DNA from 3 places in the Pseudomonas sp. Pmew2 genome. Region 2 is predicted to be linked to each of the others. Evidence: predicted binding sites of a transcription regulator. Region 2 holds the regulator's gene; each other region holds the start of a gene.
The links. The regulator sigma-54, encoded in region 2, starts transcription at its own class of promoters, with help from an activator protein. The targets are predictions, from matches to a motif close to ANTGGCATNNANNTTGCTNT.
Positions count from the first base shown of each region.

Region 1: the regulator sigma-54 is predicted to act here: its motif matches at 8,159-8,178, upstream of AC4ANK_RS11360 (CmpA/NrtA family ABC transporter substrate-binding protein).
Region 3: the regulator sigma-54 is predicted to act here: its motif matches at 6,328-6,347, upstream of AC4ANK_RS18365 (flagellar basal body rod protein FlgF).

Region 1 is NZ_CM176702.1:2,521,336-2,531,749, forward strand. It holds gene AC4ANK_RS11330 (bifunctional protein-serine/threonine kinase/phosphatase) at 1-1,629, opposite strand, end outside; gene AC4ANK_RS11335 (nitrate/nitrite transporter) at 1,637-2,848, opposite strand; partial or broken gene AC4ANK_RS11340 (glycoside hydrolase family 68 protein) at 3,749-4,477, shown strand; gene AC4ANK_RS11345 (IS5 family transposase) at 4,601-5,581, opposite strand; partial or broken gene AC4ANK_RS11350 (glycoside hydrolase family 68 protein) at 5,646-6,167, shown strand; gene AC4ANK_RS11355 (ANTAR domain-containing response regulator) at 6,231-6,806, opposite strand; gene AC4ANK_RS11360 (CmpA/NrtA family ABC transporter substrate-binding protein) at 6,821-8,032, opposite strand; gene AC4ANK_RS11365 (quinone-dependent dihydroorotate dehydrogenase) at 8,284-9,315, shown strand; gene rmf (ribosome modulation factor) at 9,454-9,669, opposite strand; gene rlmKL (bifunctional 23S rRNA (guanine(2069)-N(7))-methyltransferase RlmK/23S rRNA (guanine(2445)-N(2))-methyltransferase RlmL) at 10,260-10,414, shown strand, end outside.
Region 2 is NZ_CM176702.1:1,457,915-1,468,328, forward strand. It holds gene rapZ (RNase adapter RapZ) at 1-649, opposite strand, end outside; gene ptsN (PTS IIA-like nitrogen regulatory protein PtsN) at 652-1,116, opposite strand; gene hpf (ribosome hibernation-promoting factor, HPF/YfiA family) at 1,128-1,436, opposite strand; gene AC4ANK_RS06705 (RNA polymerase factor sigma-54) at 1,512-3,005, opposite strand; gene lptB (LPS export ABC transporter ATP-binding protein) at 3,188-3,913, opposite strand; gene lptA (lipopolysaccharide transport periplasmic protein LptA) at 3,914-4,462, opposite strand; gene lptC (LPS export ABC transporter periplasmic protein LptC) at 4,449-5,021, opposite strand; gene AC4ANK_RS06725 (KdsC family phosphatase) at 5,030-5,569, opposite strand; gene AC4ANK_RS06730 (KpsF/GutQ family sugar-phosphate isomerase) at 5,569-6,543, opposite strand; gene AC4ANK_RS06735 (ATP-binding cassette domain-containing protein) at 6,848-7,657, shown strand; gene mlaE (lipid asymmetry maintenance ABC transporter permease subunit MlaE) at 7,657-8,454, shown strand; gene mlaD (outer membrane lipid asymmetry maintenance protein MlaD) at 8,454-8,921, shown strand; gene AC4ANK_RS06750 (MlaC/ttg2D family ABC transporter substrate-binding protein) at 8,941-9,591, shown strand; gene AC4ANK_RS06755 (STAS domain-containing protein) at 9,588-9,893, shown strand; gene AC4ANK_RS06760 (BolA family protein) at 10,008-10,247, shown strand; gene murA (UDP-N-acetylglucosamine 1-carboxyvinyltransferase) at 10,270-10,414, shown strand, end outside.
Region 3 is NZ_CM176702.1:4,018,853-4,029,266, reverse strand. It holds gene cynS (cyanase) at 1-305, shown strand, start outside; gene AC4ANK_RS18400 (nuclear transport factor 2 family protein) at 316-789, shown strand; gene flgB (flagellar basal body rod protein FlgB) at 1,069-1,476, shown strand; gene flgC (flagellar basal body rod protein FlgC) at 1,480-1,920, shown strand; gene flgD (flagellar hook assembly protein FlgD) at 1,936-2,622, shown strand; gene flgE (flagellar hook protein FlgE) at 2,648-3,973, shown strand; gene AC4ANK_RS18375 (flagellar hook protein FlgE) at 4,164-5,924, shown strand; gene AC4ANK_RS18370 (hypothetical protein) at 5,925-6,116, opposite strand; gene AC4ANK_RS18365 (flagellar basal body rod protein FlgF) at 6,400-7,140, shown strand; gene flgG (flagellar basal-body rod protein FlgG) at 7,187-7,975, shown strand; gene flgH (flagellar basal body L-ring protein FlgH) at 8,060-8,773, shown strand; gene AC4ANK_RS18350 (flagellar basal body P-ring protein FlgI) at 8,787-9,896, shown strand; gene flgJ (flagellar assembly peptidoglycan hydrolase FlgJ) at 9,907-10,414, shown strand, end outside.

The DNA of each region.
Region 1 (10,414 bases), 1.1 Mb from region 2:
AAGATTGAGCAGCATCGAGATCAGTGCCAGCGTTTGCCAGACTTTGAGCGGTTCGCGTTCCAGCAACGGGCGCGGTTTTGCTACCACCGGGCGATGCTCGGCCTGATCCATTTCCAGCAACCACTGCTCGGCGGTTTCGTAACGCTGGTGCGGGTCGGCTTGCAGTGCCTTGTCCAGACTCTGGCTCAGCCATTGCGGCAGATCCGGTCGATAACGGCTGGCGGCGATTGGCGTGCCGAAGCGGCGATGCTGAAAGGCTTCGATCTCGCCATACGGGTAGTGGCCTGTCAGCAGGTAGTACAGCGTGACGCCTGCCGCATACAGATCTTGCTGCGGATGCGGCTCAGCGCCGTTGAAGGCTTCCGGGGCGATGTAGCTCGGGGTGCCGGGCAAGTCGTCAGCGTTGCCAGTTGACAATCCCGGGCAGTAAGCCAGGCCGAAATCCAGCAGGCGCAGTTCGCCATCATCTGCCAGCAGCAGGTTTTCCGGTTTGATATCGCGATGAATGATGTTGCGCCGATGCAGCAGGCCCGCAGCGCGTAACAGTCGGGTCGCGAGGTCCTGCCATTGAGCCAGCGGCAGCGGCCCGTTGCGCGTGAAAACCTCGGCCAGTGTATTTCCGCAATACTCGCGCATCACGTAATACAGGTGCTGGCGGTCTGCCAGCGGATGGACCTCGGGAAAGAAGCGCCCGGCAACCCGGCGTAAAAACCACTCTTCAAGCAATAACCCTTGGCCTGCACCCGACTCGTCATGCCGGCTGGCCGGCAGGGTCTTGAGCAGCCACGGTTGGCCGTGGGTATCGGTCACCCGATAAAGGATGGACTGGCGCGACTGCGCCACGATGCCGCCAACCGTCCAGCCTTCGAAGCCCTGGCCCGCCTTGAGCGCGGGTGGCAGTGGCCATTGCTGCAATTGCAGCAGTGTGTCACCCAGATCGTCCTCGCCCAGGCTATCGACCTGAATCAGCAGGGCGCTGGCATTGTCCTGGCTGCCTGCCAGATGCGCCGCGCTGACCAGGGTTTTCACCGCCGAGTCGAGGTTGTCCTGCTCGGTCAGAATCGAGCGGATGCTGGCATCACCAAGGGTCGCCCAGACACCGTCGCTGACCAGCAACAGTCGTTCACCTTCACACAGCTCGCCGTCCAGATAGTCCATGACCACGTACTGGTCCAGGCCCAGCGCGCGCTTGAGCACATGCTGCATGTCGGCCTGTTCCCAGACGTGGTCTTCACTGATGCGCTTTAGCGTACCGGCCTGCCAGCGATAAGCCCGGCAGTCGCCGACGTGGGCCAGGGTGAAGCGTCGTCCGCGCAGCACCAGAGCGCTGAGGGTGGTCAGCAAACCGTTGGCCAGCAGCCAGCGATTCTGCGCCAGCAGCAGGCGGTCGAGAGACTGGGCCACGCCCCAGGTTTCCGGCGTGGCGTAATAGTCGAGCGCCAGCGCCTGTAGCGTGGACTGCGCAGCCAGTGCGCCATCAGCACACTGGCTGACGCCGTCGGCAAGGGCGAACAGATAGCCCTTGCTTGCGGCCAGTGTCGGGGCCGGAGTCACCAGGCGCAGAGCATCCTGATTTTCCGCGCGCGGACCGCTGGCGCTGAATTGAGCGAACTGCAGTTGCAGCGTCATCGGCGGTTCAGACTCGCGCCGCGGTCACAGCCGCCGAACCCCAGGTGGTTCTCCAGCGACGCTTGACGTTCAGCAGACCGAACCAGGCCAGCACTGCCAGGCCTGCGAACAGCCACAGGCCCAACTGGTAATCGCCAGTGTTCTGTTTGATGGTGCCCAGACCCGCTGCCAGCAGGAAGCCACCGATGCCGCCCGCCATGCCGATCAGGCCGGTCATGACCCCGATTTCCTTGCGGAAACGCTGCGGAACCAGCTGAAAGACTGCGCCATTACCGGCACCCAGGCCCAGCATCGCGGCAACGAACAGAGCCAGTGCTGCCCACGAACTTGGCAGGTTGAAACCCACCGCCGCGATACCGATGGCCGCAACGGCGTACATCACGGTCAATGTGCGAATCCCGCCAAAGCGGTCAGCCAGCGCGCCACCGAGCGGGCGCATCAGGCTGCCGCCGAAGACACAGGCAGCGGTGTAGTAACCGGCAGTAATCGGGCTCAAGCCATATTGGTCGTTGAAATAGCCGGGCAGGGCGCTGGCCAGGCCGATGAAGCCGCCGAACGTCACGCTGTAGAAAAACATGAACCACCAGCTGTCACGATCACCCAGCGCCTTTAGGTAATCCGCCATGGATTTGGGCTTGCTGCGCTCCGGGGCGTTGCGCGCCATAAGCGTGAAAGCGATCAGGGTCAGAACCAGCGGGATCAGCGCCAGGCCGAATACGTTGCCCCAGCCGAAACTGGCGGCCAGTACCGGCGCGATCAATGCTGCCAGTACGGTGCCCGAGTTGCCCGCACCGGCTATGCCCATCGCCTTGCCCTGGTGCTGCGGTGGATACCACTGCGACGCCAGGGGCAGCGCGACGGCGAATGAAGCACCGGCCATACCCAGGAACAGGCCCAGCAGCAGTACCTGGCCGTAGGTGTGAATGCCCAGTTGCCAGGCCGCCAGCAGTGCGCCGATGACAATCACCTGGCCAATGATGCCAGCGGTCTTGGGCGACAGCTGGTCCGCCAGCAGGCCCATGAAAAAGCGCAGCACGGCACCCGCCAGAATCGGCGTGGCGACCATCAGGCCACGTTGCTGAGTGGTCAGGTGCAGGTCAGTGGCAATCTGCACCGCCAGCGGGCCAAGCAGATACCAGACCATGAAACTCAGGTCGAAATAGAGAAACGCCGCAAACAGGGTCGGTTTATGGCCTGCCTTCCAGAAGCTTGTATCCATGTGTACACCTCATCATCTGCTAGTTAGTCAGTCGGGCCATGACCGCGACACGGGTTTTCCAGACGCTGTGGTGGAGTGTTCCGAATGACGGCGACTCCACCGGCCCCGTCGCCGGGGCCAAAACGCAAAAAACGTCGCCTCTCTGTCCAAGTGAGCGGAAAGAGATGAGCGACGTCTTTGTCGTAAAAAGGTGATAGCCGCCGTTGGCTACCGTGCGATTGCTAAAGCAAGAGATGGGCCAATGGCGTTGCAAGCGATTAGCCGCAAGCTGCGAGCGGGTTTGGGTGATTCCCGGGAAGCAGGCGAGGGCCGGTCAGTGACCTTGAAGCGGGCGCTCGCCAGCAAAGCGCTGTAAAACAGGGCGCGCCGCGAGCGACAGTCTGCAGCCTGAAAGGGCAAGATCACGCATGGCCATTGAAGAGTTTATTAAAGTTCAATGGCGGTATTATTATTTCATGTGCCATTGGTTTTGGTGTTAAGTACTGTCATTGTGATGCTGTTTTGACGTGCCTGTATGACGGTTTTAATAGCGCTGATCAATAAGTGTTAATATTCATTAATATTCTGTTTATTGAGGTTGTACGATAACACCAGTCTCAATATTTAATTTACATTGCCCGGTATCTCTGACAGCATTCATTGCACCGTGATTAACACGGCTCATCCATCAGGAAATGAATTTACTCTTCACTGCGGCGATCTGTAATTGCAAATTGCCTGTCAATATTCGATAAATGTTTACTTTTTAAAAAGTAATCGTCTACTCGCTCTTTTTCCGGTTTTCAGTTGCCCTCAAGGGCTTGAAACACCGATCCCGGGTACCTCCCGGCAATACAGCCGCGCCGACCGGGCTGTCTTCCTCTTCGCGCTTCATTGCAGGCGCCAATAAAGGACATCATCATGAGTAACATCAATTACGCACCCACCATCTGGTCCAGAGCTGATGCGCTGAAGGTCAATGAAAATGATCCGACTACCACGCAGCCTCTGGTAAGCCCGGATTTTCCGGTCATGAGTGATACCGTATTCATCTGGGACACCATGCCGTTGCGCGAGCTTGACGGCACCGTGGTTTCAGTCAACGGCTGGTCGGTGATCGTCACGCTGACGGCTGACCGCCACCCCGACGATCCGCAGTATGTCGGTGCCAATGGCCGCTATGACATCAAGCGTGACTGGGAAGATCGTCATGGCCGGGCACGCATGTGCTACTGGTACTCGCGCACCGGAAAGGACTGGATCTTTGGTGGCCGGGTAATGGCCGAAGGTGTGTCGCCAACCACCCGGGAGTGGGCGGGCACACCCGTACTGTTGAATGATAAAGGCGATATCGACCTGTACTACACCTGTGTAACGCCGGGTGCGGCAATTGCCAAAGTACGTGGCCGTATTGTGACGTCCGACAAGGGCGTGGAATTGAAAGACTTTACGGAGGTGAAAACACTGTTCGAGGCCGACGGCAAATATTACCAAACCGAAGCGCAGAACTCGACCTGGAACTTTCGCGACCCCAGTCCGTTTATTGATCCCAATGATGGCAAGTTGTACATGGTTTTTGAAGGCAATGTCGCCGGCGAACGCGGCACGCATACAGTAGGCGCCGCAGAACTTGGTCCTGTTCCGCTAGGGATGCTCCGATCAACTTGCCGCGCAGCGGTGGCAAGCCGTAATTTGCCAGGCACATAGCGCTATTTTTCTGAAAACGGTCTGATGCAGTGTGAGTCGAGCGCGTTTTTCGCTCGGTTTTCCGTGTTAAGCGCGCAACTCACCCAAACCCATTAGTCGCTTTCGAGCCATCCACAGGTTCGACAGGGCGAACAGCGTGGTCAGTTGGGCCGTGTTTTTCATCAGCCCACGAAAGCGTACTTTCACGTAACCAAACTGGCGCTTGATGACCCGAAACGGATGCTCGACCTTGGCGCGTGTCTGCGCTTTGCAGTACTCGATCTTGCGCTTGGCTTTGTACAACAGGCTGCGTTTGTTCAGCTTGGAATACGTGCTGCGCCGCGCCGCGATTTGCCAGATCACGTTACGATTTTCGTGCTCTTCACGCTTCTCGACACCGGTGTAGCCAGCGTCCGCATAGACCGCGTTTTCTTCCCCGTGGAGCAGTTCGGCGACTTGAGTGACATCGGCCACATTGGCCGCAGTGCCATGGACGTGATGAACCAGTCCAGACTCAACGTCAGCGCCGATGTGGGCCTTCATACCGAAGAAATACTGGTTACCCTTCTTTGTCTGATGCATCTCGGGATCACGCTCGCCGTCTTTGTTCTTGGTCGAGCTTGGGGCATGAATAATGGTGGCATCGACGATGGTGCCCTGGCGCAGCGACAGGCCTTTTTCCTGCAAATAACCGTTGATGACCGCGAGGATTGCAGGAGCCAGTTGATGTTTCTCCAGCAGGTGCCGGAAGTTCATGATCGTGGTGTCTTCCGGTATCGGCGCACTCAACGTCAGGCGTGCAAACTGGCGCATGGGGGTGATTTCGTAGAGCGCTTCTTCCATGGCCGGATCACTCAGGGAGAACCAGTTCTGCAGCAGGTGAATGCGCAGCATGGTTTCCAGCGGATAAGGTTTTCTGCCACCGCCGGCCTTGGGGTAGAACGGTTCGATCAGGCCCAGCAGACCTGTCCAGGGGACGACCTGATCCATCTCGGCGAGGAAGCGTTCGCGGCGTGTCTGCTTGCGCTTGCTGGCATATTCGAAATCGGAAAAGCTCATCTGGCTCATGGGAGGCTCGGATCAGGTGGTCAGGCGATTTTCGCATAACCGGGACTTGTTCGGAGATTCCCTAGGTCATGAGGAAATAGGCGGTGCCAGATTTCAAGTCGGCTGTATCGGACTGGCCGTTGCGAAAGACCTCAGTGGTGATGAGTGGGAAATACTTCCGCCGCTGGTCACCGCAGTAGGTGTCAATGATCAGACTGAACGCCCGCATTATGTCTTTCAGGACGGCAAGTATTACTTGTTCACCATCAGCCACAAGTTTACTTATGCCGATGGTGTTACGGGTCCGGATGGTGTTTACGGGTTTGTCGGCGAGCATTTGTTCGGGCCTTACCGGCCGATGAACGCTTCCGGCCTGGTGTTGGGCAATCCGCCTGCACAGCCATTTCAGACTTACTCGCACTGTGTGATGCCGAACGGTCTGGTGACCTCGTTCATCGACAGCGTACCCACCTCTGGCGAGGATTACCGCATTGGCGGTACCGAGGCACCGACGGTGAGGATTCTACTGGAGGGCGATCGCTCGTTTGTGCAGGAAGTGTATGACTACGGCTACATCCCCGCGATGAAGAACGTGGTGCTGAGCTGACCGACTGCACCCATTAACCTGGTAGCGGAAGAACGCCTGTGCGAGCAGGCGTTCTTCGCTCGTTTACCCCAGCAACTCGCTCATCGCGATAATTTGCTCGGCCACCTGAATCAGCTTTTGCTGGCGACTCATCGCCTGACGCCGCATCAGGGTGTACGCGTCTTCCTCGTTGCAATCCTTCATTTTCATCAGCAGCCCCTTGGCCAGCTCGATGCGCTTGCGTTCGGCCAGTTGCTGATCGCGGGCATGCAGTTGCGCACGCAGTGCCTGATCGCTCTCGAAACGGGCCATCGCCACGTCCAGAATCGGTTGCAACCGTTGGGCCTGGATACCCTCGACGATATACGCACTGACCCCGGACTTGATTGCCTGGCGCATCACGCCCGGATCGTGCTCGTCGGTGAACATCACGATGGGCCGCGGCTGGTCACGGCTGACCAGCACCACTTGCTCCATTACATCGCGTCCTGGCGATTCGGTGTCGATCAGGATGACGTCCGGGCGCACCGCTTCAACGCGGGCGGGCAAGTCGATGATCAGTCCGGATTCGTCGATTACTTCAAAACCGGCCTCTATCAATGCCGATTTGAGGCGACCGACTTTTCTGGCCGTGTCATTGATAAGCAGGATACGCAGCATGGTCACGTTCTCCGTCAACGACTGGCCACAGCGGGCGCGTTGTCGGCCAGCGAGTGGAGCTTGAAGCTACGCGCGTAGCCTGCGGGGTCGCTGCCGTCCCAGATCCTGCCATCGATTAACTGACTGCTGCGCAGGGTTGCAGTGGGTGCGTCGATGCCCAGCGCATCTGCTGCCTGGCGATACAGGTCCAGTTGCTGGACACGGCTGGCGACAGCCAGGTAATCCGGGTCTTCACGCAACAGGCCCCAGCGCCGGAACTGAGTCATGAACCACATACCGTCGGACAGCCACGGATAATTGACCTGCCCCTGATCATGGAAACTGACTGCATGTGGGTCCTGCCAGTGATTGCCGAGGCCGTCGCTGTAGTGGCCAAGCAGGCGCGGCTCGATGCAGTCCGGCGAGGTATCCAGATAATCCGCACCGCTGAGCAGTTGTGCGGTACTGCGCCGGTTATGGTCGCTTTCCTCGATGAAGCGGCTCGCTTCCAGTACGGCCATGATCAGCGCTCTGGCGGTGTTGGGGTTCTGCTCGACGAACTCACGGGTACAGCCCAGCACCTTGCCCGGGTGATCCGGCCAGATCGACTGGCTGGTCGCCATGGTGAAGCCCAGTTGCTGCTGAACGGCGCTGGCGCCCCAGGGTTCGCCGACGCAGAAACCGTCGATGCGCCCAGCCTGCAGGTGTTGCGCCATTTGCGTGGGTGGCACCACGACACTGGTCACATCATCGAGTGGATGGATGCCTTGGCTGGCCAGCCAGTAGTAGAGCCACATGGCGTGGTTGCCGGTGGGGAAGGTCTGCGCGAAGGTCAGCCTTGATCCGCTTTGGTGCGCGCGTTTGTCCAGTGCTTCAGGAGTGATCACGCCCGCCTGCTGCAACTCGCGGGACAGGTTGATGCACTGGCCGTTCTGGTTGAGTCCCATGAGGATGGCCATGTCGGTCGCCGGACCACCGCTGATGCCCAGTTCCACCGCATAGATCAGACCATACAGGCTGTGTGCCGCCTGCAACTGCCCGCTGACCAGCCTGTCGCGCAGCCCGGCCCAGGAGGTCTGACGCTCGAGGTTCAGGCTCAGGCCGTATGGCTGGGCGAAACCCTGAGTGGCCGCAACCACCAGCGGGGCGCAGTCGGTCAATGCCATGAAGCCCACGTCCAGGCTGTTCATTTCCGGGGCGTCACTACCGGCCACCCAGTCCAGCGCATTACCGGTTCGTTCGTTCATCGCGCGTGCTTCATCAAAGGTCCGTCCAGAAAAAAGGCGTCGTCCGACCCATTGCAATGCAAGTGTCGAAGCGACGCCGTTGTCCATGCACCGCTCCGCCGTTGGAGTGAGTGCCGATAGCGGTTTCAAGCAAGGCATATGCCATCGCCGGGGAAGAGTGAGCAACAAGTTTGTCGCGCGCCTCGCCTGACAGGCCTGCACGCGTCTATAATCGCCACCCTGAATTCAGCTGCTCACGAGCCCATCCCGCCATGTATAACCTGGCCCGCCAGTTACTGTTCAAACTTTCTCCGGAAACCTCTCATGACCTGTCGCTGGACCTGATCAGTGCAGGCGGGCGGCTGGGCCTCAATGGTCTGCTGAGCAAGTCCCCGGCGAAGTTGCCGGTCAGTGTGATGGGGCTGGAATTTCCCAACCCTGTGGGGCTGGCAGCAGGTCTGGACAAAAACGGTGCAGCCATTGATGGCTTTACGCAGCTGGGCTTCGGCTTCGTCGAGATCGGTACTGTGACGCCACGTCCACAGCCGGGCAACCCCAAACCGCGCATTTTCCGCCTGCCGCATGCCGAGGCGATCATCAATCGCATGGGCTTCAACAATCTGGGCGTCGATAACCTGGTGTCCCGAGTCCAGGCGGCAAAGTATCGCGGCATTCTGGGTATCAATATCGGCAAGAACTTCGACACGCCGGTCGAGCGTGCGGTGGACGATTACCTGATCTGCCTGGACAAGGTCTATGCCCACGCCAGCTACGTCACCGTCAACGTCAGCTCACCCAACACGCCGGGGCTGCGCAGTCTGCAGTTCGGTGACTCGCTCAAGCAACTGCTCCAGGCCCTGAGCCTGCGCCAGCAGGAACTGACGCAGCAGCACGGCAGACGCGTGCCGTTGGCGATCAAGATTGCCCCGGACATGAGCGATGAAGAAACCGTGCTGGTGGCCTCTGCACTGATCGAGTCGGGCATGGATGCGGTGATTGCCACCAACACCACGCTCAGCCGCCAGGGTGTGGAAGGGCTGCCGCATGGCGATGAAGCGGGTGGTCTGTCGGGCGCGCCGGTGCGGGAAAAAAGCACGCACATCGTCAAGGTGCTGGCCGGTGAGCTGGCAGGTCGTCTGCCGATCATTGCCGCTGGTGGCATCACTGAAGGCCGGCATGCTGCCGAGAAGATAGCCGCAGGTGCCAGTCTGGTGCAGATCTATTCCGGTTTCATCTACAAGGGCCCTGCGCTGATTCGCGAATCGGTGGACGCCATTGCGGCAATGCCACCGGCCGTACGCTGAATCGAAGGCAAAAAAAGGGGCTCCTCGAGAGAGCCCCTGGGCGTTGGCCCGCCGCCCGGGTCGGGCGTGCATGGTACAGGTGTGAATCAGTCAATCATGTGGGTGGCCCGACAGAGGCCTGAAAGTCTTTGAATCGCCTCATCCGACCGCGTGAAGTTCGTTGAGTCTGTGGATGCCCGCAGTGCCGGTCATACCGTCCCAGTTGTCGCCGCGTCCTTCGCGCCAGCCATTGATCCATGCCTGGCGTACTGACGGTAGAGTAAAAGGGCAAAGCTCACGGGATTTACCATGAACGCCGTATTGATATCCGCGTAAAAATGCTCTTTCCAACGGATCACGCTTAAGTCTTCTCATAGGGTAATGCCCTCGTCTGTTGACTGTAATATCCCTGAGACCCCGTGATGAGGTCGGGCAGAATCTTCTGCCGTTGGGGCCCGCTGCCGGCGTCGCGGACCTTGATGTCATAACCGTTGCGGAGATGACCTGAGACGATTTCTAACCAAAGCACAGGTCGGTGTGAATGATCGTTTTGTCATAAGCACGTCATATTCAGGTCTGTCGAGCAATAAGCAATGGTCTGTTCAAACACTGATTGTTTGGCGCAGCCCTTTTGACGCAGGGGTTTGCGAGCCAGATGAGATCGCTTGTCAGTCTCGTATGGTGGCCTAATGCCTTGGCTGGTTAAGCGACGAAGGGTCGCGATGGGCACGGTAGAAATGTGACTTTTCCAGCGTGACTTTTTAATTACGTCTTTTTATTGCCGACATCGTCCTGGCGGATATCTGTTCTAATACTCCCGAAAACTGCCGCAATGACATGACAGGATCATGCGGTGGACCGGCACACATCACGTGCCACGCAGGCGTTCTCCACGAAAGACGCCTGTTCAAATCTGGCAGGGCAATGCGTTGCCCGCCGCAGACGGCTCAGGCCCTGGAATACACATGTCGGATCGCTACGAACTTTTCCTTACTTGCCCCAAAGGCCTCGAAGGACTGCTTGCCGAGGAAGCTACGGCACTGGGTCTGCAAGAGACCCGCGAGCACACATCGGCCATTCGCGGCTCGGCCGACATGGAGACCGCCTACCGGCTGTGCCT
Region 2 (10,414 bases):
GCACCGACAGGTAGTCGATAACCGGTTGTTCAAGCCCGGAATGGTCGCGCAGTTCAGGCTTCCAGTACGGGTTGGGCAGGCAGCGCACATCGAATACCAGATCTGCGTCGACGGGCATGCCACGCTTGAAACCAAAGGATTCGATCAGAAACGCAGTGCCTGGCTCGGGCTTGTTCAGCAGGCGAAGCTTGAGTGCGTCGCGCAACTGATAGAGGTTCAGGTGGGTGGTGTTGATTTTCAGGTCGGCCAGATCGATGATCGGGCCCAGCAGCGTTGTCTCGTCGCGTATCGCCTCGGCAAGCGAACGATCTGCCGTGCTCAAAGGATGACGACGCCTGGTTTCCGAGAAGCGTTTGAGAAGGGTTGCTTCATCCGCATCAAGGTAAAGCACGTCGCACTGGATGTTGCGTGAGCGGACTTCATCCAGCATTTGCGGAAAGCGGGTCAGGTGACTGGGCAGGTTTCGCGCATCGATGGACACCGCCAGCAAGGGCTCGGCCAGTTCAGTATTGATCAGCGCTCGCTCGGCCAGTTCCGGCAGCAGTCCGGCAGGCAGGTTGTCGACACAGTAAAAACCGTTGTCTTCCAGCACGTCGAGGGCTGTACTTTTACCCGAGCCGGAACGGCCGCTGACGATGATCATGCGCATGTTCAGTTTCCGTTCTGCACGTCCAGCACCACTTGATAAAGCGCTTCGGCACTTTTGGCACTGCGCAGGCGCTTACGCACATCTTTGTCATCAAGCATGCTGGCGATCTGGCGCAATAACTCCAGGTGCTCATCAGTAGCGGCTTGCGGGACCAGCAATACAAACAGCAGGTCAACCGGCGCGCCATCGATGGCGTCGAAATCCACGGGGGTAGCGAGGTGAATGACTGCACTGACAGGCTCGCTGCAGTCAGCAAGGCGGCAATGAGGGATGGCAATACCGTTGCCGAAACCGGTTGAACCCAGTTTTTCGCGGGCAACAAGACTTGCGAATACTGTGTCCGGAACCATGCCCGGTACTTCACGACCGATCAGGTTGGCAATTTCTTCGAGTACACGCTTTTTACTGCCACCCGGCACGTTCACAAGGGAGCGGCCGGGGGTCAGGATATTTTCGATTCGGATCATTTAAATGGGCGTTAGCGAGCGGCCGCACCTTTGAGGATGCTTTGCTGCTTTTCCTTATGCTTGAGCAATTGTCGGTCTAGCTTGTCAGTGAGCAGGTCGATGGCAGCATACATGTCGTCATGTTCAGCATTGGCAACGACCTCTCCACCATGGATGTGCAACGTGGCTTCGATCTTCTGCTTGAGCTTTTCGACCGTCATCGTGACCTGCACGTTGGTAATCTTGTCAAAATGCCCCTCGAGCTTTTTGAGCTTGAGCTCAACGTATTCACGAAGGGGTTTGGTCACTTCCAGTTGGTGTCCACTGATGTTGACTTGCATACAGCTTTCTCCTTTGCCAGTGCATAAAGAGGCAGGCATGGCGCCTGTCTCTGGGACGCTGTGGCTGGGCCTGCATCACATCAGCCGCTTACGCTCACTGGAAGGCGCTATCCCGAGTGACTCGCGGTACTTGGCGACTGTGCGACGGGCTACTTGAATGCCTTGTGCCTCCAGTAAACCAGCGATCTTGCTATCACTCAACGGCTTTTTCTGATTTTCCGCCGCAACCAGTTTTTTGATGATTGCGCGAATTGCCGTGGACGAGCATTCACCGCCCTCGGAAGTGCTCACATGGCTCGAGAAGAAGTATTTCAGCTCGTAAATGCCGCGTGGCGTGTGCATGAACTTCTGGGTGGTCACGCGCGAGATGGTCGATTCATGCATGCCCACTGCCTCGGCAATGTCGTGCAGGACAAGCGGCTTCATCGCCTCGTCGCCGTACTCAAGAAAGCCGCGCTGATGTTCGACGATCTGGGTGGCGACCTTCATCAGTGTCTCGTTGCGGCTTTGCAGGCTCTTGATGAACCAGCGCGCCTCTTGCAACTGATTGCGCATGAAGGTGTTGTCTGCGCTGGTATCGGCCCGGCGTACAAAACCTGCGTATTGCGGATTGACGCGCAGGCGCGGTACGGACTCCTGATTGAGCTCGACCAGCCAGCGCTCGTTGTCCTTGCGCACGATTACATCGGGAATGACGTACTCGGCTTCTGTGGATTCGATTTGTGAGCCAGGGCGCGGGTTGAGGCTCTGGACCAGCTCGATGACCTGGCGCAGCTCGTCTTCCTTGAGCTTCATGCGCCGCATCAACTGGCCGTAATCGCGACTTCCCAGCAGGTCGATGTAGTCGGTGACCAACCGTTGCGCTTCCATCAGCCAAGGTGTTTTGGCTGGCAACTGGCGAAGCTGCAGGAGCAGGCATTCGCTCAGGTTTCGGGCGCCGATGCCTGCCGGCTCAAACTGCTGGATGCGGTGCAGTACGGCTTCGATTTCGTCGAGTTCGATGTCCAGCTCGGGATCGAAAGACTCGAGAATCTCCTCGAGGGTTTCGTCCAGATAGCCCTGGTTGTTGATGCAGTCGATCAGCGTAACCGCCACCAGGCGGTCCTTGTCGGACATCGGGGCGACGTTCAATTGCCACAGCAGGTGGCTTTGCAGGCTTTCGCCTGCAGATGTGCGTGTGGTGAAGTCCCACTCGTCATCATCGTTGCTTGGCAGGCTGCTGGCGCTGGTCTGGTAGATGTCTTCCCATGCGGTATCGACGGGCAGTTCGTTGGGAATGCGCTCGTTCCATTCGCCGTCTTCAAGGTTATCCACGGTAGGCGCGGATTCCTGGTAGGTCGGTTCCTGAACGTCGGGGTTGGGCTTTTGTTCGATGTTGTCGGCAAGCGGGTCGGAGTTGTCGAAGTCGTCGCCTTCTTCCTGCCGTTCCAGCATGGGGTTCGATTCCAGCGCCTCCTGGATCTCCTGCTGGAGGTCCAGTGTGGAAAGCTGGAGTAAGCGGATTGCCTGTTGCAGCTGCGGTGTCATCGTCAGCTGCTGGCCCATTCTCAAGACTAGCGATGGTTTCATGGCAGGGGCTAAACACCTTATTCGCCGGCGCTCATGCGCCATCTACTACAGGCGCCGGAGCGCCAACTTAAGCAAATTATATGCCTGAAACCTGTACCTTTGCCTAGAGTGGTATGACAAATAAAATATTGTCAACACACTGCACTGGCATCAATCGGCCGCTAAGCGCAAAGGGCAGTCGATTAAAGGCGGAATTCGTGGCCGAGGTAGACCTCTTTCACCAGTTGATTCGCCAGAATGGTCTCGGAATCGCCTTCTGCGATCAGCTGTCCATCGTTGACGATGTAGGCAGTTTCGCAGATGTCCAGCGTTTCACGGACGTTGTGGTCGGTGATCAGTACGCCGATACCCTTGGCCTTGAGGTGGTGAATGATCTGCTTGATATCACCTACCGAAATAGGGTCTACGCCTGCGAAAGGTTCATCCAGCAGGATGAATTTCGGCGCAGTGGCCAGGGCGCGGGCAATTTCCACGCGGCGGCGCTCGCCGCCCGACAGGCTCATGCCCAGGTTGTCGCGAATGTGGGTGATGTGAAACTCCTGCAAGAGGCTTTCGAGCTCCTTGCGGCGTGCTCCGGCATCGAGTTCCTTGCGGGTCTCGAGAATCGCCATGATGTTGTCGGACACTGAAAGCTTGCGGAAAATCGAGGCTTCCTGCGGCAGGTAGCCGATGCCGGCTCGGGCGCGACCGTGCATGGGTTGATGGCTGACATCCAGATCGTCAATCAGCACGCGACCCTGATCAGCCTGGACCAGACCTACGATCATGTAGAAGCAGGTGGTCTTGCCGGCACCGTTGGGGCCCAGCAGGCCGACGATCTGGCCGCTGTCGATGGAAATGCTCACATCGCGCACGACCTGCCGGCTTTTGTAGCTTTTAGCCAGATGCTGGGCTTTGAGCGTCGCCATTTACTGGGCCTTCTGAGGTTGGTCGGTTTTCTTTTTCGGCTGGATGACCATGTCGATACGCGGACGTGGTGTGGTCACCTTGGCACCGCCATTGGCCCGACCGGCGCTGACGACCTGTCTGACCGTGTCATAAACGATTTTCTCGCCTTCGGAAGTATTGCCATCATTGATGACCTTGGCCTTGTCGATGAGGACGATACGGTCCTGCCCGGCGTAGTACTGAATAGTGACGGCATAGGCCTGCACAATCGGTTTGTCTACGGCAGGCTTCTGCTCGTAATAGGCCAGATTGCCGACAGAGGTGAACACATCCACTTCGCCCTGGGCATTACGCGTGATCGTCACAGTGTTACCGGTGATCTTCATCGAGCCCTGGGTGATGATGACGTTGCCCTTGTAGGTTGCTACGCCTTTCTTGTCATCGAGCTGAGCATCGTCAGACTGGATGTGGATCGGCTGATCGCGGTCGGTTGGCAGGGACCAGGCGCTCGCGCTTCCCAGTGCTGCGCCCAGGCCGAGCAATAAAGGAAGAGTTTTAACGAGCCTCATACTGTCCTCTTACGTTGGACAGCAGGTCCATCCTGCTGTCTTTCAAATATGCTTTCATTCCCTTGGCCGTAGTCACACCGCCGGCGCCGTCGATTCTAACGTCTTGCTCGGTCTGCGCATATTGCTTCTGAGGGAATACGGTCATTCGACTGGTAGTGATAATAGTCGTACGTTGTTTTTCATCGGTACGCTCGACACGAACGGAATCGATCAGCTCGACCTGGTCGCCGCCGGACGAAACTTCGCCTTTCTTGCTCTGTACGTGCCATGGAAACTCGCCACCGCGGTACATGTGCAGGTCGGGCGTGGTCAACAGGGTCACGTCAGTGGCTTTCACGTGCTCGACCTTGTCGGAGGTCATGTCGTACTGAAGCGTGCCATCGGGCAGGTACTGCACGCTGTGGGCATTGATCGCATAGTAGTCGATGACCGTGTCGTCAACGGTCGACACCGGCTGATCCATAAAACTTTCCGGGCTGATGTTCCAGTAACCGACCGCTGCCAGCAGCAGCGCCAGTACCCCGAGCAGCAGGAACTTGCGAATTTTTTTAGTGAACATAATGGCTTCTATAAATAGACGGAGTGAGCCGCTTCAAGGTTGCCTTGCGCACTCAGAATCAGTTCGCAGAATTCGCGTGCCGCACCTTCGCCGCCCCGCGCTCTGGTTATTCCATGTGCATGCTCGCGTACAAAACTCGCGGCATTGGCAACCGCCATGCCCAGACCGACGCGCCTGATGACTGGCAAGTCTGGCAGATCATCACCCAGATAGGCGACTTGTTCGTAACCAAGCTGGAGTTCTGCGAGCAGTTTGTCCAGTACTACCAACTTGTCTTCACGTCCCTGAAACAGGTGTTCAATGCCCAGGCTCTTTGCCCGGCGCTCGACTATCGCAGTCTTGCGGCCGCTGATAATGGCTGTTGTGACGCCTGAGGCTATCAGCATTTTTATGCCTTGGCCGTCGAGAGTGTTGAATGTCTTGATCTCGCGGCCATCTTCCATGAAGTAAAGGCGGCCGTCGGTCAGTACGCCATCGACGTCGAAAACGGCCAGCTTGATAGCCTTGCCGCGTTGCATGAGGTCCTGGGTCATCGTTTCGGTTTCCATTACATGACGCCTGCGCGCAAAAGATCCTGCAAGTTGAACGCGCCAACCGGCCGGTCGTACTGGTCTACGACAACAAGCGCACTGATTTTGTTGTCCTCCATGATTTTCAGCGCTTCGGCGGCCAGCATTTCTGCATGGGCCGTCTTGCCGTGAAGGGTCATGACTTCATCAATGATGGTCTGGCGAATATCGACGGGGCGGTCCAGCGTTCTGCGCAAATCGCCGTCGGTGAAGATACCGGCCAGTGTGCCGTCAGCTTCGACAATCGCGGTCATGCCCAGGCCCTTGCGGGTCATTTCCAGCAGCGCATCCCTGAGCAGCGTGCCGCGTTGAACGCTGGGCAGTGCGTCGCCGCAGTGCATGACATTCTCGACCTTGAGCAACAGGCGACGGCCCAGCGCGCCACCCGGATGGGAGAATGCAAAGTCTTCAGCGGTGAAACCCCGTGCGTCCAGCAGCGCCACGGCCAGCGCGTCGCCCATGACCAGTGCGGCGGTGGTCGAAGAGGTCGGTGCCAGATTGAGCGGGCAGGCCTCGTGCACGACATGAGCGTTGAGATTGATGTCGGCAGCCTTGGCCAGAATGGACTCGGGGTCGCCGGTCAGGCTGATCATCTTTATGCCCAGACGCTTGATCAGTGGCAGCAGGGTCACGATCTCGTGGGTGCTGCCGGAGTTCGACAGGGCCAGGATAATGTCATCGCGGGTGATCATGCCCATGTCGCCATGACTGGCTTCAGCTGGATGCACGAAAAAAGAGGTAGTGCCCGTGCTCGCCAGTGTGGCGGCAATCTTGTTGCCGATGTGTCCGGACTTGCCCATGCCGACCACAACAACTCGGCCCTTGCTGGCGAGGATCATTTCGCACGCGCGCACGAAATCGCCGTCAAGACGTTCAAGCAAGCCTTGTATGGCTTCTATCTCAAGGCGAATGGTGCGTTGCGCCGATTGGATCAGGTCACTGGATTGGTTCATGTCTGGAAAGGGTCAGCCTGCTGAAAGGCGGCGATTATAGCGGTAATGAACGATTCCCTCACGTCTGATCGTCGTTGTGTTGTTTTTAAACGAATTTCCTACGCACTTGAGGGTCTGTATCCACGCCTGATGCCATAACATTGTGGTACAGAATAATTCAACGATTACCTGAACCGCTCGGTTCTCTTCTTGGGGGCGGGTGGCGGCGGTGGTATAGTTCGCGGCCTGTTCGGCGCGCCTGGACAGCTGGTCGGCCTCCAAGAACCGACGGCTGAGGGCGGAGGCTGTATCGCAAGGAGTTTAGATGAGTCCTGATGACGCCTATGCGGTCGAGTTGAAAGGTGTGTCTTTCAAACGCGGTACGCGCAGCATTTTCAATAACGTTGATATTCGTATTCCGCGGGGCAAGGTCACCGGGATCATGGGGCCGTCCGGTTGTGGCAAGACTACCTTGCTGCGCTTGATGGGGGCTCAGTTGCGTCCAAGCGAAGGGCAGGTGTGGGTCAATGGTCAGAACCTGCCTGAGCTGTCGCGCAGTGATCTGTTCGATGCTCGCAAGCAGATGGGCGTGTTGTTTCAGAGCGGAGCACTGTTTACCGATCTGGACGTTTTCGAAAACGTCGCTTTTCCCTTGCGCGTGCACACTGAACTGCCGGAAGAAATGATCCGCGACATCGTGCTGCTCAAGCTTCAGGCTGTGGGCCTGCGCGGTGCGGTCGAACTGATGCCCGACGAACTGTCGGGTGGTATGAAGCGTCGTGTCGCGCTGGCCCGGGCCATCGCTCTCGATCCGCAGATTCTCATGTATGACGAGCCCTTCGTAGGGCAGGACCCGATTGCGATGGGCGTGCTGGTACGCCTGATCCGCTTGCTCAACGACGCATTGGGCATCACCAGTATCGTGGTGTCCCATGACCTCAGCGAGACAGCGAGCATTGCCGACTATCTCTATGTAGTGGGTGACGGGCAGGTGCTGGGGCAGGGCACGCCTGAAGAACTGATGTCCTCGGACAACCCACGCATTCGTCAATTCATGACCGGCGAGCCTGATGGCCCTGTACCGTTCCACTATCCGGCGCTGGATTTTCGCGAAGATCTATTGGGGAAGCGCTGATGCGCAATAAGTCACTGATGGACCGGGTACGCCTGTTAGGGCGTTCGGCCATTGATATTGTTACTGTTCTGGGCCGTTCCGGTCTGTTTCTGGTAAACGCCCTGCTTGGCCGCGGCGGTGCGGGCAGCAGTTTTCAACTGCTGGTAAGGCAGCTGTATTCGGTCGGTGTCATGTCGCTGGTCATCATCGTGGTGTCCGGCATGTTCATCGGCATGGTGCTGGCGCTGCAGGGCTTCAGCATTCTGACCAAGTACGGCTCCGAGCAGGCCGTTGGCCAGATGGTCGCACTGACCCTGCTGCGTGAGCTGGGGCCTGTGGTTACAGCCCTGCTGTTCGCCGGGCGTGCAGGTTCTGCGCTGACCGCCGAGATCGGCAACATGAAATCCACCGAGCAGTTGTCGAGCCTTGAGATGATCGGTGTCGATCCACTCAAGTACATCGTTGCGCCACGCCTGTGGGCAGGTTTCATCTCGATGCCGATTCTGGCGATGATTTTCAGTGTGGTCGGTATCTGGGGCGCTTCCTGGGTAGCGATCGATTGGCTGGGCGTCTATGACGGTTCTTTCTGGTCGAACATGCAGAACAGCGTTTCTTTCACGAACGATGTGCTCAATGGGGTGATCAAAAGCGTCGTATTTGCCTTCGTGGTGACATGGATTGCCGTTTTCCAGGGGTACGATTGCGATCCTACTTCCGAGGGGATCAGCCGCGCGACGACCAGAACCGTCGTTTACGCCTCGTTGGCCGTGCTGGGACTGGACTTTATTTTGACCGCATTGATGTTTGGAGATTTCTGATGCAAAACCGTGCCATCGAAACCGGAGTCGGTCTGTTCCTGCTGGCGGGGATACTGGCTCTGCTCCTGCTGGCCCTGCGAGTCAGTGGTCTGAGCACGAGCGCGAGCACCGACACTTATAAACTTTATGCCTACTTCGACAATATTGCCGGTTTGACTGTCAGAGCCAAGGTAAGCATGGCTGGCGTCACGATCGGCAAGGTGACGGCGATCGATCTGGATCACGACACCTTCACCGGTCGCGTCACGCTGGAGATTCAAAAGAAGGTCGATAACCTGCCTTCCGATTCCACGGCGTCGATCCTGACTGCTGGCCTGCTGGGTGAGAAGTACATTGGTCTCAGCGTCGGTGGCGATGACAAGCTGCTCAAAGACGGTGCAACCATTCATGACACGCAGTCGTCGCTTGTGCTGGAAGACCTGATCGGGAAATTCCTGCTCAATACCGTAAGCAAAGACGCCAAGTAAGCCAAGTAAGGAGCTTTAAATGATCTCTATCCTGCGCCGTGGTCTGTTGATATTGCTGGCCACCTTGCCGATGCTGGCCAACGCTGCGGCAACGCCCTCAGCTCACGATCTGGTGGAACGTACCACCAAGGAGCTGTTGAGTGACCTGGCGACCAACCGTGAGCAGTACAAGTCGAATCCGAGTGCCTTCTACGATGCACTGAACCGCATTGTCGGTCCTGTCGTGGATGCCGATGGCATTTCCAAAAGCATCATGACCGTGAAGTACTCCCGCAAGGCGAGCCCTGAACAGGTGAAGCGTTTCGAGGAAAACTTCAAGCGCAGCCTGATGCAGTTCTACGGCAATGCCTTGCTTGAATTCAACAACCAGGGCATCACCGTCGCACCTGCCAAGGACGAAGGCGATGACCGCACCAGCGTTGACATGCAGGTCAAAGGCAATAACGGCGCGATCTATCCGGTTTCCTACACGCTGGTCAAGCTGAACGGCGAGTGGAAAGTGCGTAACGTTGTCATCAACGGTATCAATATCGGCAAGCTGTTCCGTGATCAGTTCGCCGATGCCATGCAGCGCAACGGCAACAACCTGGATACCACCATCAACAACTGGGCTGGCGAAGTGGCCAAGACCAAGTCCACCGTAGACGCTGCGCAGAAGCCTGCACAATGACAGAGTCCGCCGTCCGCCTCGTCGGGCCTGGCGAGCTCAGGCTGATTGGTGTGCTGGATTACCGCACCGGGCCACAGCTGCGCAAGCAGGGTGCGGCGCTGATCAAGTCGGGTGATCTGGCCGATCTGACACTTGATTGCTCGGGCGTCGAGAAATCCAGCAGTGTAGGCCTCGCCTTGCTGCTGGCTTTCATGCGTGATGCACAGGAGGCAGGCAAGTCGATCACTGTCCGCTCGATGCCTGAAGACATGCGTCAGATAGCCCGTGTATCAGGTCTGACCGAGCTACTGGACACCCACTGACAGGCGTCATCGAAAAAGCCCTTTATCCGGGACCTGCTTGTCGGGCTTCGCATAACATGGGCTTTTTTGTATGATGGTCGGCCCGCGCGCGTACAGCGCCGATCGAGGTTAAGCATGCAGGCCGTAGAAGTTAAAAGCTTCCTTGAAGGAAAGCTGCCGGAAATCAAAGTGGAAGTCGAAGGCGAAGGCTGCAACTTCCAGCTGAATATTATCAGCGACGAGTTGGCCGGCCTGAGTCCGGTCAAGCGTCAGCAACAGATTTATACCCATCTGAACCCCTGGATTGCCGATGGCAGCATCCACGCGGTGACCATGAAATTTTTCAGCCGCGCTGCATGGGCCGAGCGTTCCTGAGCCAATTGGTGTCGAGACTCTAATGGATAAATTGATTATTACCGGCGGCGTTCGTCTTGATGGCGAAATTCGCATCTCCGGGGCAAAGAACTCTGCCTTGCCGATCCTTGCCGCCACATTGCTGGCTGACGGGCCGGTTACTGTTCAGAACCTGCCCCACCTGCACG
Region 3 (10,414 bases), 2.6 Mb from region 2:
AAGCGGTGGCCGAGGTAGTCGCCGAGCGTCTCGGGCTGGACAGGGACGCGGTCGCCGAACTGCAAACCATCCCGTTGCGCGGCAATGTCGAAGACGTCTCCAGTGACCCGACGATCTATCGCTTCCACGAAATGGTTCAGGTCTACGGCACAACGCTGAAGGCATTGGTGCATGAGCAGTTCGGCGACGGCATCATCAGCGCAATCAACTTCAAGCTCGACATCAAGAAAGTCGAAGATCCGGAAGGGGGCGAGCGAGCCGTGATCACCCTTGATGGAAAATTTCTGCCCTATAAACCGTTCTGAGGACGCTGAGATGAGTGATAAAGGAAGACCGCCATTTCCACCCTTTACCCTGGAGACGGCTGTCCAGAAAGTCCGTGGCGCCGAGGATGGCTGGAACTCTCGCGATGCGGCGAAAGTTGCGCTGGCCTACACCGAAGACACCTACTGGCGTAACCGCAGTGAGTTCATCAATGGCCGCGCAGAGGCTCAGGCCTTTCTGGAACGCAAGTGGCGCAAGGAACTGGACTACCGGCTGATCAAGGAGCTCTGGGCATTTACCGATAACCGCATAGCCGTGCGCTATGCCTATGAATGGCATGACGACTCTGGCAACTGGTTCCGTTCGTGTGGCAACGAAAACTGGGAGTTCGCTGCAAACGGCCTCATGCAGCGGCGCTTTGCCTGCATCAACGATTTGCCGATCGCCGAGTCCGAGCGCAAATACCATTGGCCATTGGGGCGGCGACCTGATGACCACCCTGGGTTAAGTGAGCTTGGCCTCTGATTCAGTCGTCAAAGAGACCTTCGGGTCTCTTTTTTATTGGGCGTCCGAATGAGGCAATGATGAAGTGCCGCCATTGTCAGGCGGCAAGTCGACACTGGCAAAAAAACGGCACCCCGCTTGCCGCTTTCTCCTCCCACAGCGGAAATGCCTTGCCGCTTTTCTGGCATTGCCGCCTCGCCGCCGCCTGCGGCCCCCGCAATCATTGGCTTTTGCAACATGGCACGCCGATTGCTTTGTCAGTAACAACAGAATCAGGTCAACCGGCAAAGGTTTCCCGAAATGAGCATCAGCTTCGATAAAGCGCTAGGCATACATGAAAAGGCTCTGAACTTCCGGGCTCAGCGTGCAGAGGTGTTGGCCAACAACATCTCCAACGCCGATACCCCGAACTTCAAGGCTCGCGATCTGGACTTCTCGTCGGTGCTGGCTGCCGAAAACGACAAGGTGCAGAACGGTCATTTCGCGCTGAACAAGACCAACAGCCGCCATATCGAAGCCGAAGGCATGGGCAATGATGACGGGACGCTGCTGTATCGCACCCCGTCGCAGCCTTCGCTGGACCAGAACACCGTCGATTCCCAGGTCGAGCAGGCCAGCTACACCGAGAACGCCATGGGCTTTCAGGCCAGCTTCACATTGCTCAACAGCAAGTTCAAGGGGCTGGTTGCAGCCCTTCGCGGAGAATAATTCATGTCACTAGCCAATGTGTTCAACATTGCCGGTAGCGCCATGAGTGCCCAGACCACGCGTCTGAACACTACGGCCAGTAACATCGCCAACGCCGAGACCGTGTCTTCGAGCATGGACCAGACCTACCGCGCCCGTCACCCGGTGTTTGCCACCGTGATGCAGGGTCAGCAGTCCACAGGCGGTTCGCTGTTCCAGGATCAGGGCGAAGCCGGGCAGGGCGTTCAGGTCAACGGCATCATCGAAGACAGCTCGAACCTGGAAGCACGTTACGAGCCCAATCATCCTTCCGCTGACAAGGACGGGTATGTCTACTACCCCAACGTCAATGTCGTGGAAGAAATGGCCGACATGATTTCTGCCAGCCGGTCTTTCCAGACCAACGCCGAAATCATGAACACCGCTAAATCCATGATGCAGAAGGTTCTGACCCTCGGTCAGTGATAGAAGGCGAACGTTATGGCCGATAACACCACAGCAAGCAGCGTCTCATCGACGTTCTTGAACACACTGCAGAATCCGACGCCGACCGCGACGAATTCCACCGGTACGCTGGGCAAGGACGCGTTCCTGCAGCTGCTCGTGACGCAGATGAAGAACCAGAACCCGCTGGACCCACAGGACAACACGCAGTTCGTGGCCCAGCTGGCACAGTTCAGCAGCCTTGAAAGCATGCAGAACCTGACGTCGACGGTTGACACGATTGCAACCAGTTACAAGTCGTCCCAGGCGTTGCAGGCATCGTCGCTGGTAGGTCGCTCGGTGATCATCGATTCGAGCTCCACCACCGTGGATACCACCAAGGGTATGACCGGTTCGATCGTTATTCCGAGCGCCACTACGGCGACAAGTATCAAGGTTTACGATTCGCAATCGAATCTGGTCGACACCGTCGAGCTGGGCGCGCAGAAAGTCGGCACCACCAGCTTTTCCTGGGACGGTACGGACAGCGACGGTACAGCGCTTGCGTCGGGCAACTACACCTTCAAGGCTGAAGGCTCGGTTGACGGCAAGAACACACAGCTTTCGACTTACCTGCCTGCCACGGTCAACAGCGTCACGTTGGGTGTGAATGGTGCAGAAACAATGCTCAATCTGGCCAGCGGCAGTGTTGCCCTGTCCAAAGTTCAAACCATCGGATTGTAGAGCCTACCAGGCGCAGGAGTGAAACATGTCTTTCAATATCGGCCTTAGTGGGCTCTATGCTGCAAACAAAAGTCTCGACGTTACCGGCAACAACATTGCCAACGTTGCGACCACTGGCTTCAAATCGTCGCGCGCGGAGTTTGCCGATCAATACGCTCAATCGATTCGCGGCACTTCCGGCCAGACCAATGTGGGCAGTGGCGTAACAACCGCAGCGGTTTCCCAGCAGTTCTCGCAGGGCAACCTGACTACCGGTACTGCCAACAGCCTCGACCTTGCCATCAACGGCAACGGTTTCTTCATGCTCAGCAATAACGGCGAGAAGCTGTACACCCGTGCCGGTGCATTCCACACCGACAAGGAAGGCTACGTCGTCAACAGCGGCGGTATGAAGTTGCAGGGTTACAACGTTGATGCCAACGGCAGTGTGGTAACCGGTGCATTGAGCGACCTGCGGGTGGATTCGTCCAACCTTCAGCCCAAGGCAACCACCGCCATTACCAACGTTGCCAACCTGAATTCGACCACTGCCTTGCCGTCGCTCACTACGTTCGACGCGACTGACACCAAGTCGTACAACATGAAGTACAGCACGCCGACCTATGACACTCAGGGTAACGCGCATACGCTGGATCAGTATTTCGTCAAGACCGGCACCAACACCTGGTCCATGTACTCGCTGATGGACGGTCGCAGCATTTCCGACCCGACCACTACTACGGCCGACAAGAACGACCTGACATTCGACTCCTCGGGTAATCTGGTCGTCGCAGCGCCGGGCACCGTACCGACCGACAGTGCGAACATCAAGTTCAACACTGATGGCACCTTTACTGTCGCCAACTGGGTACCAGGTGTGCAATCCGGCACCGGCACGACCGCCAGCTGGGGCGCGAACGGTGCTACGGGTGCCTCCATCAAACTGAACATGGCCGGTATTACCCAGACCGCGTCGGTGTCGGGCCTGATCACTCAGGACCAGGACGGTTACGCCACTGGCCAGCTCAGTGCGATGAGCGTTGATGCAACCGGCAACCTGTTCGCGACCTACACCAACGGCAAATCCCAAGTGATCGGGCAGACCTCGCTGACCAACTTTGCCAACGTGCAAGGCCTGGCGCAGGCAGGTGGCACCAACTGGCGTGAAACCTTCGCTTCGGGCGTACCGGTCAGCGGCACGCCGCAATCGGGCACCCTCGGCTACATCACTGGTCAGGCGCTGGAAGAGTCCAACGTCGATCTGACCATGGAGCTGGTCAACCTGATCAAGGCGCAGAGCAACTACCAGGCGAACGCCAAAACTATCTCCACTCAAAGCACCATCATGCAAACCACTATTCAGATGACTTGATAGTGTAGAGCGTTAAATAAAGCCCCTTTTCGAAGGGGCTTTTTTTTGGTTGTTTTTTACAAGGTGATGCACGCTCGAGTTTAATTAAACTTGCAGAAAGTTCAGTCAATGTACTTGGAAATCTCCTACGCGCGATGATGTGAGAATCAAAACTCCTCTATGAGTTGCCCTTTGGGGTAAAGGAGTTTTCATGTCGTTCAATACCGCGATCAGCGGCATTCATGCCGCGAATAAAAGGCTGGAGGTGGCCGGTAACAATATTGCCAACTCCGGCACTATCGGGTTCAAGTCGTCGCGTGCGCAGTTCTCGGCGCTGTATTCAGCCAGCCAGTTGGGCAGTGGTCGCAATGCTGTAGGTGATGGCGTACGTCTTGCTTCAATGCAGCAAAACTTCAATCAGGGCGAAAGCATGACCACGTCGGGTAATCCGCTCGACATGCGTATTCAGGGCAACGGCTTTTTTGTGGTGAGTGACGGTGGGTCTCTTGCCTATACCCGTGCCGGAGCGTTCCTCAAGGACGCGGCGAACTTCGTTGTGGACAGCGAGGGTGGACGATTGCAAGGCTATGCGGCAAACGAGCAGGGCGAGATCAAGCGCGGGTTGCGTACCGACTTGCAGATTGATACATCGAATGTATCGGCCAGAGCCACCACGCGGGTTGCCGAGAACATCAACCTGGACGCCTCGCTGCCTTCGCTCGCGCGCTTGCCGGTCTTCGACCCGGCCGATCCTGCGACCTACACGCGGGTCGTTGGCCGTACCATTCAGGATGCGGGGTCTGGAGCAGGAGCCACTGCGGTGCCTGCGGCGGATCATGAGCTGAAGCAGTATTTCGTCAAGACCGGCGACAGTCAGTGGTCCATGTATGTGCTGATCGATGGGCGTAATCCGGTGGACCCGAACAGCGTGGCACCGTTGCAAGTAACCCTTGAGCAAAGACCGAACGGATCGCTGTCATACAGCGGCAATAGCCAGCACCTTCGTAAAATCTCGGATACCGAATTTGCCCTGCAAGGCTGGCGGCCGGCTGAAGAGGTCAATGGTGCCTGGGTCAGTAACGGCGCTGCCAATGGCGGCACAGTGTCGCTGCCGTTGAATAATGGATCGATCAGCATGCTTGATCCTGGTGATGCGTTGATGGATCGCCCGGTTCCGGCGTTCGATCCATCGGACCTGAAGACGTACAGCGATATGTTTGCCAATGCGATTTTCGACAGCCAGGGCAATCAGCACGAGCTGAAGCAGTATTTCGTGAAGGACGGCACCAACAGCTGGCGCATTCATGCGCTGATTGATGGCCGCAACCCGCAGATGCCTGATTCCACCGACCCGCTGACTGCAAACATCGTGTTTGATTCTGGCGGCTGGGTACAGTCATTGACCGGCGGCCCTGGTTTTGCGAGTACCCATAGCAACGGTCTGCAACTGACCGGCTGGACACCGGCCATGCCTGCCGAGCGGGTCACAGGGCCAGAAAAATGGGTACCCAACGGTGCGGCTGGCAGTGCGAAGGGCATTACGATCGACTTCACCAACCTGCTGCAGCACAACGCCGCCAGTTCGCGTTCTTCCACGCATGTTGATGGCCATGCGGCGGGGCAGTTGAGCAGCTTGAGCGTGGGGCGCGATGGCATCCTGTGTGCCGGGTTTACCAATGGCATGAACAAGAATATCGGTCAGGTGATACTCGCCAGCTTCTCCAATCCGCAGGGGTTGCAGGCGCGCAGTGATACGCGCTGGACCGAATCCGCCGACTCTGGCGTTGCCGATTACGATGTGCCGGGCGTCGGCACGCTGGGCAGCCTCATTGGCGACGGGCTGGAGGGGTCCAATGTCGTCCTGGCTGATGAGCTGATTGCTCTCATCCAGGCGCAGACGGCTTATCAGGCCAACTCCAAAGCCATATCGACAGAGGCGACCGTGATGCAGACGCTGATTCAGTCGACCTGATCAGATTGAGCAGTCGGATTTGATGAAGTGACCTTTCAGCCGTGTCCAGCCAGGCCCGGGGCTGGTCTGGGCGCAGACAATCCGGCTGTCGCCCTGCCATTTGTAATAGTGAGCGGGGGCGGCCTGGGCGAGGAGGGCGAGGGTCATCAGGCTCGCGCTGGCGATGCCGGCAATGCATGCACGAAAAAGCATGAGGGTTCCCGTTCAGGGCTGCGGTGTCGGCAAGATTATCACTGTCGATCCGCTTGTCAGCCCATACCAATGAAGTTTTTTTGGCGGTGCTCGCTGCTTGATGATCGGCAGGCGGCAGTCCTCCGCCGCTATTGGGCGGCGCTTTGCCCGAAGGGCATCATCGAATGCCGGTTTTTGCTGGTTAATCAGGCATTTGTATCGAGCCTGACAAGTTGGTTCAAAAATTGCTTTAACCCTTTCAGAACAGCTACAGGCGGCAAGCGTCTGTCGGAGGAGGAAGACTGTGGACAAGTTGCTTTACGTCGCAATGAGCGGTGCATCCGAAAACGCGATCGCGCAGAAGGCTCACGCCAACAACCTGGCAAACGTATCAACAAACGGTTTCATGCGTGACCTTGAACAGGCCCGCTCGATGCCGGTGTTTGGCGAGGTCATGCCGTCGCGTGCCTATGCGATGAGCGAACGTCCGGGGACCGACTTTTCCGCCGGTGCCATGGTTGAGACCGGCCGTGAACTGGACATCGCCGTCAAAGGTGATGGCTGGATTGCAGTGCAGACCCCCGATGGTGGCGAAGCCTACACCCGCAGCTCCGGCATGAACATCGATGCCCTGGGTGTGTTGCGCGACGGCAGCGGTTTGCCGGTAATGGGCAATGGCGGTCCGATTGCCGTGCCGCCTCAGCAGCAGATCGAGATCGGTGCCGACGGCACAATCAGCATTCGCTCACTCGGCGAAAGCCCACAGGTGATGGCGCAGGTCGACCGTATCAAGCTGGTCAAGCCTGACCTCAAGACCATGGAAAAAGGCCCCGATGGCCTGATCCACACCAAGACCGGTCGGCCTGCCGACGCAGATGCCACCGTTCAGGTCGAGTCCGGCTTTCTGCAGGCGAGCAACGTCAATGCGGTCGAGGAAATGACCTCGGTACTGGCCTTGTCCCGTCAATTCGAATTGCACGTCAAGATGATGAAGACCGCCGAAGAAGACGATCAGTCTATGGCTCGCGTCTTGCAACTTGGCTAATCAATGACAGCTTGCGCCGACAAACCGGCGCTTGAGGAGAACACACATGCTTCCTGCACTATACGTCGCTAAAACCGGCCTTGCCGCTCAGGACACCAACCTGACCACTATCTCCAACAACCTGGCGAACGTTTCGACCACAGGTTTCAAGAGTGATCGTGCCGAGTTCCAGGACCTGCTCTACCAGATCAAACGCCAGCCGGGTGCCCAGTCCACTCAGGACAGCGAGCTGCCATCCGGTCTGCAATTGGGTACCGGTGTGCGCATTGTCGGTACGCAGAAGAACTTCACAGCCGGTAGCCTGCAGACCACCAACAACCCGCTGGACCTGGCGGTCAACGGTCGTGGTTTCTTTCAGGTGACCCAGCCGGACGGCACTGTTGCCTACAGCCGCGACGGTACTTTTCACCTGGACGCCAACGGCCAGATCGTGACTGCCAACGGCTACGCTCTTGAGCCTGCGATTGTCGTTCCACAGAACGCCCAGACCTTCACAGTCGGTCAGGACGGTACTGTTTCCGTCACGCTGGCCGGTGCAACCGCCACACCGCAGATCATCGGCAACATCCAGACCGCTGACTTCATCAACCCGGCCGGCCTGCAGGCCATCGGCGGCAACCTTTATCTGGAAACCGGTTCAAGCGGCGCGCCGCAGATCGGCACGCCTGGCCTCAACGGCCTGGGTCCGACCCTGCAGAACACCCTGGAAAACTCCAACGTCAGCACCGTTGAGGAACTGGTCAACATGATCACCACCCAGCGTGCTTACGAGATGAACTCCAAAGTGATCTCGACCGCCGACCAGATGCTGCAGAACCTGACTCAGAACCTGTAAGTGTTTGATGTTGTCGCTCGTAAAACTGCTCAATCCGATGGGGCGCCTGATAAGCGCCTGTTACACCGCGAGGTTTCAAGTGTCATGAACCGCCTTAGTGTTCCGCGTTTTTCAGTGTTGATCGCTTCATTGTGCGGGATCACCCTGCTGTCTGGCTGCGTTGCGCCGACGGCCAAGCCCAATGACCCTTATTACGCTCCGGTGTTGCCGCGTACACCCATGTCGGCCGCTGCCAACAATGGTGCCATCTATCAAGCCGGTTTCGAGCAGAACCTGTATGGCGACCGCAAGGCTTTCCGTATCGGCGACATCATCACCATCACGCTTTCCGAGCGTATGGCAGCCAGCAAGGCGGCCACTTCGGCCATGACCAAGGACAGCACCAACAGTATTGGTCTGACCTCGCTGTTCGGTTCGGGGCTGACCACCAACAACCCGATTGGTGGCAACGACCTGAGCCTGAACGCCGGTTACACCGGCGCGCGGACCACCAAGGGTGATGGCAAGGCCGCACAGAGCAACAGCCTGACCGGTTCGGTCACTGTGACCGTGGCGGATGTGTTGCCCAACGGCATTCTGGCGGTGCGTGGCGAGAAGTGGATGACCCTCAATACCGGTGACGAGCTGGTGCGGATTGCCGGTCTGGTTCGGGCTGATGACATCGCCACCGACAACACAGTGTCGTCCACCCGTATTGCCGATGCACGTATTACCTATTCGGGGACTGGAGCCTTTGCCGATACCAGCCAGCCAGGCTGGTTCGACCGGTTCTTCCTCAGCCCGTTGTTCCCTTTCTGATAGCGGGATAAACATGATCAAGCTCAAGCAACTGATAGTGGCGACCTTGTTGTTGTCCACAGCGTTCGGCGTTCACGCCGAGCGTCTGAAGGACATCGCAAGCATCTCCGGCGTGCGGGCCAACCAGTTGATCGGTTACGGTCTGGTCGTGGGTCTCAATGGTACGGGCGACCAGACCACCCAGACCCCGTTCACCCTGCAGACGTTCAATAACATGCTGTCGCAGTTCGGCATCAAGGTGCCGTCCGGTTCCGGCACTGTGCAGTTGAAAAACGTTGCAGCAGTTGCTGTGTACGCGGATCTGCCAGCGTTCGCCAAGCCGGGTCAGACGGTCGATATCACCGTTTCCTCGATCGGTAACTCCAAGAGCCTGCGCGGTGGTGCGCTGTTGATGACGCCGATGAAGGGTGTCGACGGCAATGTCTACGCCATCGCACAGGGTAACCTGGTGGTCGGCGGTTTTGACGCGGAAGGCCGTGACGGTTCGAAAATCACTGTCAACGTTCCGTCGTCGGGCCGTATTCCCGGTGGTGCGTCGGTCGAGCGCTCGGTGCCGAGCGGCTTCAATCAGGGTAATACCCTGACCCTTAACCTGAACCGGTCCGACTTCACCACTGCCAAGCGGATTGTGGACAAGATCAATGAGCTGCTTGGTCCTGGTGTTGCTCAGGCGCTGGACGGTGGCTCGGTACGTGTGACCGCGCCGCTTGATCCGGGCCAGCGTGTCGACTACCTGTCGATTCTGGAGAACCTGGAAGTCGACCCGGGCCAGACCGCTGCCAAGGTCATCATCAATTCGCGGACCGGCACTATCGTGATCGGTCAGAACGTCAAGGTTTCGCCCGCTGCGGTAACGCACGGCAGCCTGACCGTGACCATTACCGAAGACCCGATTGTCAGCCAGCCGGGCGCATTGTCCGGTGGTCAGACGGCGGTCGTGCCGCGTTCGCGGGTCAATGCCCAGCAGGAGCTACACCCGATGTTCAAGTTCGGTCCAGGCACCACGCTGGATGAGATTGTTCGTGCGGTCAATCAGGTGGGCGCTGCGCCCGGCGACCTGATGGCCATCCTCGAAGCCCTTAAGCAGGCCGGCGCGTTGCAAGCCGATCTGATAGTTATCTGAGGACTCGAGCATGGATATGCCCAAGAGCGGAATTTCGTCAGCGGTCGACTCCGGTGCCTACACCGACGTCAACCGTCTGGCGTCGCTGAAGCATGGCGACAAGGACAGTGTGGAAAACCAGAAGAAGGTGGCTCGCGAGTTCGAGTCGCTGTTCGTCAGCCAGATGCTCAAGGCCATGCGCTCGGCCAACGAAGTGCTGGCCAAGGACAACCCGATGAACACCCCGGCGACGCGCCAGTATCAGGACATGTATGACCAGCAATTGGCGGTCACCCTGTCCACCCGTGGCAACGGCATCGGTTTGCAGGACGTGTTGATGCGTCAACTGTCCAAGGACAAGGGTATTCAGCACGCAGCACCGACCGATACGACGGCCACGCCTGTAACGACCACCGATGCAACCCCGGCCAAAACCGGGCTGGCGACCAGTGTCTATCAGCGTCCGCTGTGGGCCACGCGCTCGGCGGCGGCAGATCAGGCGGCTGCGGCAGTTTCGGCATCTGGTGATGGGCGCAATG